2 regions of the uncultured Stenotrophomonas sp. genome follow, and region 1 is predicted to be linked to the other one. Evidence: riboswitches for the same ligand, from Rfam matches in the RefSeq annotation. Region 1 holds a riboswitch; the other holds the start of a gene.
What was found. A riboswitch is a leader RNA that binds a small molecule or an ion and turns the genes downstream of it on or off. The one in region 1 is predicted to bind thiamine pyrophosphate.

Region 1 (4,802 bases):
GTGATCATGCCCTGGAGCGCGTCCAGGCCGCCGGCCAGCAGCAGCACGGCGGCGATCAAGGCGATCGCCACGCCCCAGGTGATCCTGCGCGACAGCGGCGGGTCGCCGGCCTCATCGGTGGACATGCTGGCCAGCACCAGTACCGCCGAGTCCGCCGAGGTCACGAAGAAGATCATCAGCAGCACCAGTGCGATCACTGACAGCACCGTGGGCATCGGCAGGCTGTCGAACATGGTGAACAGCACGGTCTCGTAGCCGGTGGCCAGGGCCTGCACCAGGTCGACATGGCCGAAGATCTGCGACCACAGCGCGGTGCCGCCAAACACCGAGAACCACAGGAAGCCCAGCACGCTGGGCGCGATCACCACGCCAAGCACGAATTCGCGGATGCTGCGGCCGCGCGAGACGCGGGCGATGAACGAGCCCACGAACGGCGCCCAGGCGATCCACCATGCCCAGTAGAAGATCGTCCAGTCGGCCACCCAGGTGCTGCCCGAGAACGGCGACATGCGCAGGCTCATGGTCACCAGCTGGTTGAGGTACGAGCCGATGGTGGTGGTGAAGGTGTCGAAGATGAAGGCGGTGGGGCCCAGGACCAGTACCAGCGCCAGCAGGACGGCGGCCAGCCCCAGGTTGAAGTTGGACAGCCACTTGATGCCGCGGTGCACGCCGCTGGCGGTGGAGGCCATGTACAGCACGAAGGCGACCGCGATGATGGTGAGCTGCAGCGGCGCGCCGGCGTGGATGCCGAACACGCGCTCCAGCCCGGCGGCGATCTGGATGGTGCCGAAGCCCAGCGTAGTGGCCACGCCGATTGCGGTGGCTACGACGGCGGCCACGTTGACCACGGTGCCGATCCAGCCCCGATGGTGCGCGCCGATCAGGGGCTGCAGCAGGTCGCTGATCAGCCCACGGCCGTTGCGGTTGAACTGGAACCAAGCCATCGCCAGTCCGATCAGCGCGTAGATGGCCCAGGGATGCAGGCCCCAGTGGAAGAACGCATAGCGCATCGAGGCGCGCGCCGCGTCCATGCTCTGTGGCGCCAGGCCTTCGGGTGGGGTGACGAAGTGCGAGACCGGTTCGGCAGCGCCCCAGAACACCAGGCCGATGCCCATGCCGGCGGCGAACAGCATCGACATCCAGCTGGCATTGGAGAAGTCGGGCTCGGCATCTTCGCCGCCGATGCGCAGCGACCCCAGCCGGCCGAAGGCCAGGTAAAGCAGGAACGAAAGGGTGATGAACACCACCAGCAGGTACAGCCAACCGGCGCTGCGGATCATGTGGACCAGGCCGCCGCGGACGACCTCGTTGAACGGGTCCGGCGCGATGCCGGCAGCCAGCACCAGCAGCACGACCAGCGCGATGGAGAGTCGAAATACCATGCGCGGCAGTCTAGCCAACGGCGCATGACCCCGCTGTTCACATTACCTGGCTGCGCAACCGGGCGTGCCTGTGGTCTAATCCGCCCCGAAGCGGGGGTACCGCGGCCATGTGGCCACGGTTGAGACAGTCCCTTCGAACCTGATCCGGTTGATACCGGCGTAGGGAAGCTTCGCAACAGCCGATGCACCGCGCCGACCCAGCCCCCGCCTGGAAACCGCGCGTCGTGCGCCGGCCGTGCGCCGCCGCTTCGTCCCATGCCGTGCGAACCCTCGCACCGATAACCCAGGACGATGCCCGATGAACGCACACCCTTCCGCCCTGCATCAACAGGCCCAGCAGCTGTCCGAATCGGTCACGCGACCCATTCCCGGCTCACGCAAGATCCATGTGCAGGGCTCGCGCAGCGACCTGCAGGTGCCGATGCGCGAGATCGCACTGACCCCCACGCCCACCCTGTTCGGGGGCGAAGAGAACGCGCCGCTGACCGTCTATGACACTTCGGGGCCGTACACCGATCCGGACATCCGCATCGATCTCTCCACCGGCCTGCCGCCGCTGCGCGCCGGCTGGGTGGCCGAGCGCGGGGACACCGAACTGCTGCCACGCCTGAGCTCGGCGTTCGGGCGCTCGCGCGAAACCGACCCGCGCCTGGACGCGGTGCGCTTCCCGGCTCGGCTGCAGCCACGGCGTGCCGTGGCCGGTGCGAATGTCACCCAGATGCACTATGCGCGGCGCGGCATCATCACCCCCGAAATGGAATTCGTCGCGATCCGCGAAAACCAGCGCCTGGAGCAGGTCCGCGACAAGGCGTTGCTGGCCCAGCACCCGGGGCAGTCGTTCGGGGCCGCGCTCCCGGCCACGATCACTCCGGAGTTCGTGCGCTCGGAAATCGCGCGCGGTCGCGCCGTGCTGCCCAACAACATCAACCACCCCGAGAGCGAGCCGATGATCATCGGCCGCAACTTCCTGACCAAGATCAACGCCAACATCGGCAACAGCGCGGTGTCCTCGGGCATCGCCGAGGAAGTGGAAAAACTGGTCTGGGCGATCCGCTGGGGCGGCGATACGGTGATGGACCTGTCCACCGGAAAGCACATCCATGAAACCCGCGAATGGATCCTGCGCAACTCGCCGGTGGCGATCGGCACCGTGCCGATCTACCAAGCGCTGGAAAAGGTCGATGGCCGCGCAGAAGCGCTGAGCTGGGAGATCTTCCGCGACACCCTGATCGAGCAGGCCGAGCAGGGCGTGGACTACTTCACCATCCATGCCGGCGTGCTGCTGCGCCACGTTCCACTTACCGCGCGCCGGGTCACCGGGATCGTCTCGCGCGGGGGGTCGATCATGGCCAAGTGGTGCCTGGCCCACCACAGGGAGAATTTCCTCTACACGCACTTCGAGGACATCTGCGAGATCATGAAGGCCTACGACGTGACCTTCTCGCTCGGCGACGGCCTGCGCCCCGGGTGCATCGCCGACGCCAACGACGCGGCGCAGTTCGGCGAGCTCGAAGCGCTCGGTGAGTTGACGAAGATCGCCTGGAAGCATGACGTGCAGACCATGATCGAGGGCCCCGGCCACGTGCCGATGCAGCTGATCAAGGAGAACATGGACAAGCAGCTGCACGAATGCGGGGAAGCCCCGTTCTACACCCTCGGACCGCTCACCACCGACATCGCGCCCGGCTACGACCACATCACCAGCGCGATCGGCGCGGCGATGATCGGCTGGTATGGCACGGCGATGCTCTGCTACGTGACGCCCAAGGAACACCTGGGGCTGCCCAACCGCCAGGACGTACGCGACGGCATCATGGCCTACCGCATCGCCGCGCATGCCGCCGACCTGGCCAAGGGCCACCCGGGGGCGCAGGTGCGCGACAACGCGTTGAGCAAGGCGCGCTTCGAGTTCCGCTGGGAAGACCAGTTCCACCTGGGACTGGACCCGGAGAAGGCGCGCGAATTCCACGATGAAACCCTGCCCAAGGACGCGCACAAGCTGGCCCACTTCTGCTCGATGTGCGGGCCGCATTTCTGTTCGATGAAGATCACCCAGGACGTGCGCGACTACGCGGCCGGGCAGGGCCTGCACGAGCAGGAGGCGCTGGCGGCGGGAATGGCCGGGAAGTCCAGCGAGTTCCGTGCGCTGGGCGCGCAGGTCTACCGCAGGGAATGATCGTCATTCCGCGTCGGCGGGGCAGCCGGTAAGCTCCAGCCACCGCAGAGGGGCAGGGGACACCGGGCATGGCAATCGCACGCACCACCAAATGGCTGGCCATTGCCCGCCGGCATCCGTCGGCGTGGTTGCTGGGCGTGCAGCTGCTGGGCGTACTGCTGTACCCGGCGATGGATGAGGCCGGTGCCAGCCGTGCCCTGTTTGGCGCATTCGGCATCGCGGTGTTGGGGCTTGCGCTGTGGGTGGTGCGGCGCAGCCCGCTGGGGATGTGGGTGGCGCTGCTGCTGGCCATCCCCTCGGTGGTGTTTTCCATCAGCGGCGCGCTGCTCGGGCGACCGGCGCTGGCGACCACGGCGCAGTTGCTGGAGTGCCTGCTCTACTTCTATACCGCCGGCAGCCTGATCGCCTACATGCTGCAGGACCACAAGGTCACCCGCGACGAGCTGTTCGCCGCAGGGGCCACCTTCACCCTGCTGGCGTGGGCGTTCGCCTTCGCCTTCGCGGTCTGCCAGCAGTGGTATCCGGGCAGCTTCGTGGCCACCAGTGAAACTGAACTGCGCACGTGGATGGAGCTGCTTTATCTGAGCTTCAGTTTGCTTTCCGGGGTGGGGTTGAGCGATGTGGTGCCGGTTCATCCGCAGGCACGCGCCCTGGTCATGCTCGAGCAGTTCGCCGGGGTGATGTATGTGGCGCTGGTGGTGTCGCGGCTGGTCGGTCTGACCATGATCCGTAATGCCCGAAGCTGAATGCAAAATAAAACTTTGCTGAATCGCAGATAAAAAAATCGCGCCCGGAGGCGCGAATGGTGCAGCAGATTGTGTGGATTCGTCGGCGAGAGAGGGCCTGATGTCTTCCGGGCGCACAGGCGCCGTTTAACCTGCTTAGGCTAGTATTCGCGCGCTTCGTCGTTTTTGCCCTTTGCGTTGAAGCCATTTGCGGAATCTGGCGGTTCGGTCGCTGCGTTCCAGTTGTTCAGTTGTCGCATGCAGCACCGGAATGAACGTCATAGAGAGTGAGACACCCGCTGCCGACCGTATCCGGATCGGCGAATGCACCATCACGCTGTCCTCGCGTGAAGTGGTGGTGGACGGTGCGCGTCGTCCGCGCCGGCTGACGCCCAAGGCGCTCGGCGTGCTCAAGGTACTGATGCGGGTGCCCGGTGCGGTGGTGACGCGCGATGAGCTGTTTGCCGAGGTCTGGCCGGATACCCTGCCGACCAACGACGTGCTCACCCAGGCCATCAC
Region 2 (4,802 bases), on a different contig from region 1:
GACAGCAGGATGCTGCGGCCGTCCAGGTCGCCCAGGCCCAGCACCGAGCGGCTGTTGTTGGGGGTGACGATGACATTGGGCACGCTGATGAAGGGTTGGCTGAAGACCCAGTCATCACCCAGGTAATGCGCGTCGTTGGGCATGCCCATCACCACGTCCACCTCGCCCCGCCGCATCTGTTCGCGCACCTCGAACCAGTCGTGCGCCGGGACCCGGTTCAACTGCGCGCCAACCATGCGCAGCTGGCGCAGGTAATCGCCGGCCACGCCGCTGGGCTCGCCGGCCGCGTCGATGAACGACAGCGGCGCGCCGGTAGGCGCGTAACCCATGCGCAGCGGCGTGGCCAGGATGCGGCGCTCGGCGTCGCCCAGGATCAGGCGCGACTGCGCCGACCACTGCAGCGGCGGCAACCAGCGCTTGTACAGCGCTTCGCGCTGGGCGGCGGTGACCGTGGACAGCGCGCTGTCGAGCGCTTCGGCCAGGGGCTGGTGCTTGTTGGGCACGCCGAAATGAAGGCGTTCAGGGGGCAGGTCGCTGGGCCGCAGCAGGGCGATCCCGTCAAGCGCCTCCTGGCGGATCAGGGTGTTGGCCACATGGGCATTGCCGATGTACACGTCGGCCCGGCCCTGGGCGACCATCAGCAGCGCGGCACGGGTATTGGCCGCGGTCAGCTGCCGCGCGGCCGGAAACCGGGCCCGCACCTGGTCGTGGGTAAGGAACTCCTGTTCGGTCACCACGCTCAGCCCGGCCAGGTCGGGGTCGCTTGAGATCCGGGTGTCCCCGAGCCGCCCGACCAGCGCCAGCGGGGCATCGGCGTAGGATCCGGTATAGACCATGCAGCGGGTGCGGTCGGGGGTCAGGGTGATGTTCATCACCACGTCGATTTCGCCCCGGCACGCCGCATCCAGCACATCGGCCCAATCGCGATACACCCGCACTTTCACGTCCACCCCGAGCTGCCGGGTCAGCAGCATCAGGTAGTCGTAGCCAAGCCCGTCGGCGCGGCCGTTGTGCATGAATTCGAATGGTGGCCAGCCGCTGTCGTACAGGCCCAAGAAGATGGTAGGGTTCCGTTCGATCCAGTCGGCTTGGCGCGGCGACAGTGAAGGCGCAGGTGCAGGTGACGCGATGGCGGCGCTGCCCAGCGCCCACGCCAGCCCCAGCACGACCAGCCAGCGGACAACCGAGGTACGCATGCTGTCTGTTCTCCCAGGAGTGATCCGCCCACTGCGGCGTGCCCCAAGGGGCCGCTGCCTACCAGGCCATACTATTCCATGACCTTGCGCATAATCCTTGCCGACGACCATCCCGTTGTCCGGGTTGGCACCAAAGCCGCCATCGAATCCAGTGGCGTGGGCGTGGTGGTGGCCGAAGCCAGCAGCGTGGAGGAGCTTTTCGAGATCCTGAAGGAGCAGGAGTGCGACGTGCTGGTCACCGACTACTCGATGCCGGCGTCGAACAAGCCTGACGGTATCGACATGCTGGAGAAGATCCGTCGCCTGTACCCGGACCTGCGCGTGCTGATGCTGAGCGTGTCCCACAACCTGGGCATCCTGCGCATGGTGGTGGGCGTGGGGGTGCTGGGGCTGGTCGACAAAAGCTCGACCATGGATGAGCTTCCGGTGGCGATCCAGGCCGTGCACCGCGGCCAGTCCTATGTCAGCCGCAAGCTGCGCGAGCGCATCGACATGGTCGGTACCCAGTCCATCGGCGACGACCGCACGCGCGCGCTGTCGCCACGCGAAGTGGAAGTGCTGCGCCTGCTGGCCAGTGGCCTGATGGTCAAGGAAATCGCCAAGAAACTGCACAAAAGCGTCAGCACCATCAGCCGCCAGAAGGGCGACGCCATGCTCAAGCTCGGCATGAAGGGCGATGCCGAGCTCTTCGACTACATGCGCGACAACAAGCTCTGAGCGGATCCTGCAGCGCCCGATGGAAACCGACCACCGTGTACAGGGCCTGGCCAACGACCAGGTTGCCGCCGACTGGCCCGCGCTGAGCGAAGCCGAACTGGCCTGGCTGCGCCACCACTACCCCGCGCTGGACGACGGCTGCGACGTGCTCTGGCACAGTCCGCGGCCGTTTTCCGCTGCGGCGCTGGTGCGGTCCGGCCCGCGCCGCTACCTGGTCAAGCGCCATCACGCCAGCGTACGCACGGCCGCGCTGCTGGGCGAGGAACATCGCTTCATCGCCCACCTGGCCGCCGCCGGGCTGCCGGTCGTGGACGTGCTGCACACCCGGCACGGCGCCACCGCGATCGAACGCGACAGCTGGACCTACGAACTGCATGCAGAGGGCGCGGGCCAGGACCTGTACCGCGACAGCCCGTCCTGGACGCCCCCGTCGGAAACCGCGCATGCGCTCGAAGCGGGCGCCGTGCTCGCCCGCCTGCACCTGGCCGCGGCCGACTACCATGCGCCCCAGCGTGGTACCCACCTGCTGGTGGCCCGCGACGACCTGATCCGCGCGCCCGACCCGCTGGCACGGCTGCGCAGCGAGCTGCCGGCCCGGCCCGGGTTGGCCGCGTACCTGTCGCGGCAGCCGTGGCAGCAGGAGCTGCAGTGCGCGGTGCTGCCCTGGCACGCGGCGCTGGCCGACCGCCTGCAGACCGAACCGGTGCTGTGGGGGCATAACGACTGGCATGTGTCCAACCTGCTCTGGTACGGCCAGGGCGCGGCGGCACGGGTGGCCACGGTGTTCGATTTCGGCCTGGCCTCCCCGGCCAGCGCGCTGTTCGACCTGGCCACCGCGATCGAGCGCAATGCCATTGCCTGGCTCGATGCAGGCGGTACCGGGCCGGTGGCGCACGCCGAGATCGCCCTGGCGCTGCTGCACGGCTACCGCCAGGTCCGGCCACTGTCGGCCGCCCAGGTGCACCTGCTGGCTGACCTGCTGCCACTGGTGCACCTGGACTTCGCCCTGTCCGAAGTCGAGTATTTCCAAGGGGTTACCGGCTCCTCGGCAAATGCCGACGTGGCCTGGCACACCTTCCTGCTGGGCCATGCGGACTGGTTCGCCAGCACCGCCGGGCGGGCGCTGCTGGCCACCCTGCACGCCGCCGCCTGAGCCGGCGGGCTCGCCACGGGCGCCGATTGGTGTGAAAATGACCACTGAAGCGGGGGTGCCTGGATCTGCCAGGCTGAGAGAGTCCCTTGGAACCTGATCCGGTTTGCACCGGCGTAGGGAGCTTTGAGCAGCAGCCGCACCCCCGTTCCGGGCCGGTGCGTGTGCGTGCCTTCGCTTCGTCTCCTTTGGCTGATGACGAATCGAATGAACCGCTACCGCCTCACGCTGCTGACCGCCGCCCTCTGCGCCGCATTGCCCCTGCATGCCAGCGAAGCCGACACCGGCGCGGACCGGCGTTCGCCCACCGAGCTGGCCGCGGTCCGCGTGCAGGCCAACACGCCCACGGCGAGCACCGCACCGACCAGCAGCTTCGGCAGCGCCGACTGGAAGAACACCCCGGCCTCGGTCAACGTGCTCGACCGCGCGCTGCTGGACCAGCTGCAGGTCCGCACCCTGTCGGAACTGGCCCGGCACGACGCCTCGCTGGGTGACAGCTACGCGCCGGTGGGCTACTACCAGAACGTCGCCATCCGCGGCTTCGCGCTGGACCCGGCCACCGGCTACCGCTTCAACGGGCTGTCCATCGCCGGCGAACAGCGGCTGGCGCTGGACAACGTGCAGCAGGTGGAAATCCTCAAAGGCGAGGCCGGCCTGGCCGCCGGCGTGATGGCCCCGGGCGGGATCATCAATTACGTCGGCAAGCGCCCGGCCAACGTGCGCACGGTCACCCTGGCCACCGATTCGGAAGGCTCGCGCTACGTCGCCGCCGACGTGGGCGGCTGGATCACGCCGCGCTTCGGCGTGCGCGTGAACGCGGCCTGGGACGACAGCGCCTCGTACATCGACCACGCCGATGGCCGCCGCGACTTCTACTCGGTGGCGGCCGACTGGCTGATCGGCGAGCGCGGCAAGCTGGAAGTGGATGCCAATTACCAGACCAGCGCGCAGCGCTCGGCCAGCGGCTACCAGCTGCTGGGCGGCAGCGCGTTGCCGCGGGGCGTGGACCGCAGCCGCATGCTTGGCCACCAGCCGTGGCAGCAGCCGGTGGGCATCGCCAGCAACAACCTCACCGCCCTGCACACCTACGACTTCAGCCCGGCATGGCAGTCGCGGCTGTCGGTGGGCCACAGCCGTTCGGTGATCGACGACAACGTCGCCTTCGCCTACGGCTGCTACTACGCCGCCGGCTGTGCCGACGGCAGCGTGCCGGGCAACTATTTCGCCCCCAATGGCGATTACGACATCTACGACTACCGCAGCCCGGACGACACCCGGGTCAACGACGAAGCGCGCGGCGAACTGCGCGGGCGCTTCGCCACCGGCACGCTGCGGCATGAACTGTCGGTCGGGCTCAGCGCCTTCCACCGCACCGTGGACAAGCGCCAGAACGTCAACGAATACGTGGGCACCGCCAACATCGCCGATGCGCAGGTGCCGGTGTTCGCACCTTCGCCGCTGCAGCCGGGCCCGTCGGCGCGGCGCCTGGACAGCTGGCAGCGCGCGCTGTTCGCACTGGACCGCATCCACGTGGGCGATGCGTGGCAGTTCTTGGCCGGTGGTCGCTACGTGCGCCTCGACGAGCGCGCCTACGACAAGCGTGGCGTTCCGGAGCGGCACAGCCGCCTGTCGCAGTTCCTGCCGCAGACCGCGCTGATCTGGCAGGCCAGCGAACGCGTCAATGTCTACGCCAGCTATGTGGAAGGCCTCTCGCTGGGCCAGGAAGCGCCGTTCTGGAC

Region 2: it holds a riboswitch for thiamine pyrophosphate, as region 1 does, so the genes downstream of both, RWO33_RS10845 (TonB-dependent siderophore receptor) here and thiC (phosphomethylpyrimidine synthase ThiC) in region 1, are expected to answer to the same signal.

The regions. Positions count from the first base shown of each region.
Region 1 is NZ_CAUQPH010000058.1:16,193-20,994, forward strand. It holds gene RWO33_RS11750 (BCCT family transporter) at 1-1,382, opposite strand, end outside; TPP riboswitch at 1,465-1,566, shown strand; gene thiC (phosphomethylpyrimidine synthase ThiC) at 1,681-3,558, shown strand; gene RWO33_RS11760 (ion channel) at 3,627-4,304, shown strand; gene RWO33_RS11765 (winged helix-turn-helix domain-containing protein) at 4,555-4,802, shown strand, end outside.
Region 2 is NZ_CAUQPH010000049.1:19,308-24,109, reverse strand. It holds partial or broken gene RWO33_RS10860 (transporter substrate-binding domain-containing protein) at 1-1,196, opposite strand, end outside; gene RWO33_RS10855 (response regulator transcription factor) at 1,275-1,913, shown strand; gene RWO33_RS10850 (phosphotransferase) at 1,933-3,066, shown strand; TPP riboswitch at 3,108-3,203, shown strand; gene RWO33_RS10845 (TonB-dependent siderophore receptor) at 3,271-4,802, shown strand, end outside.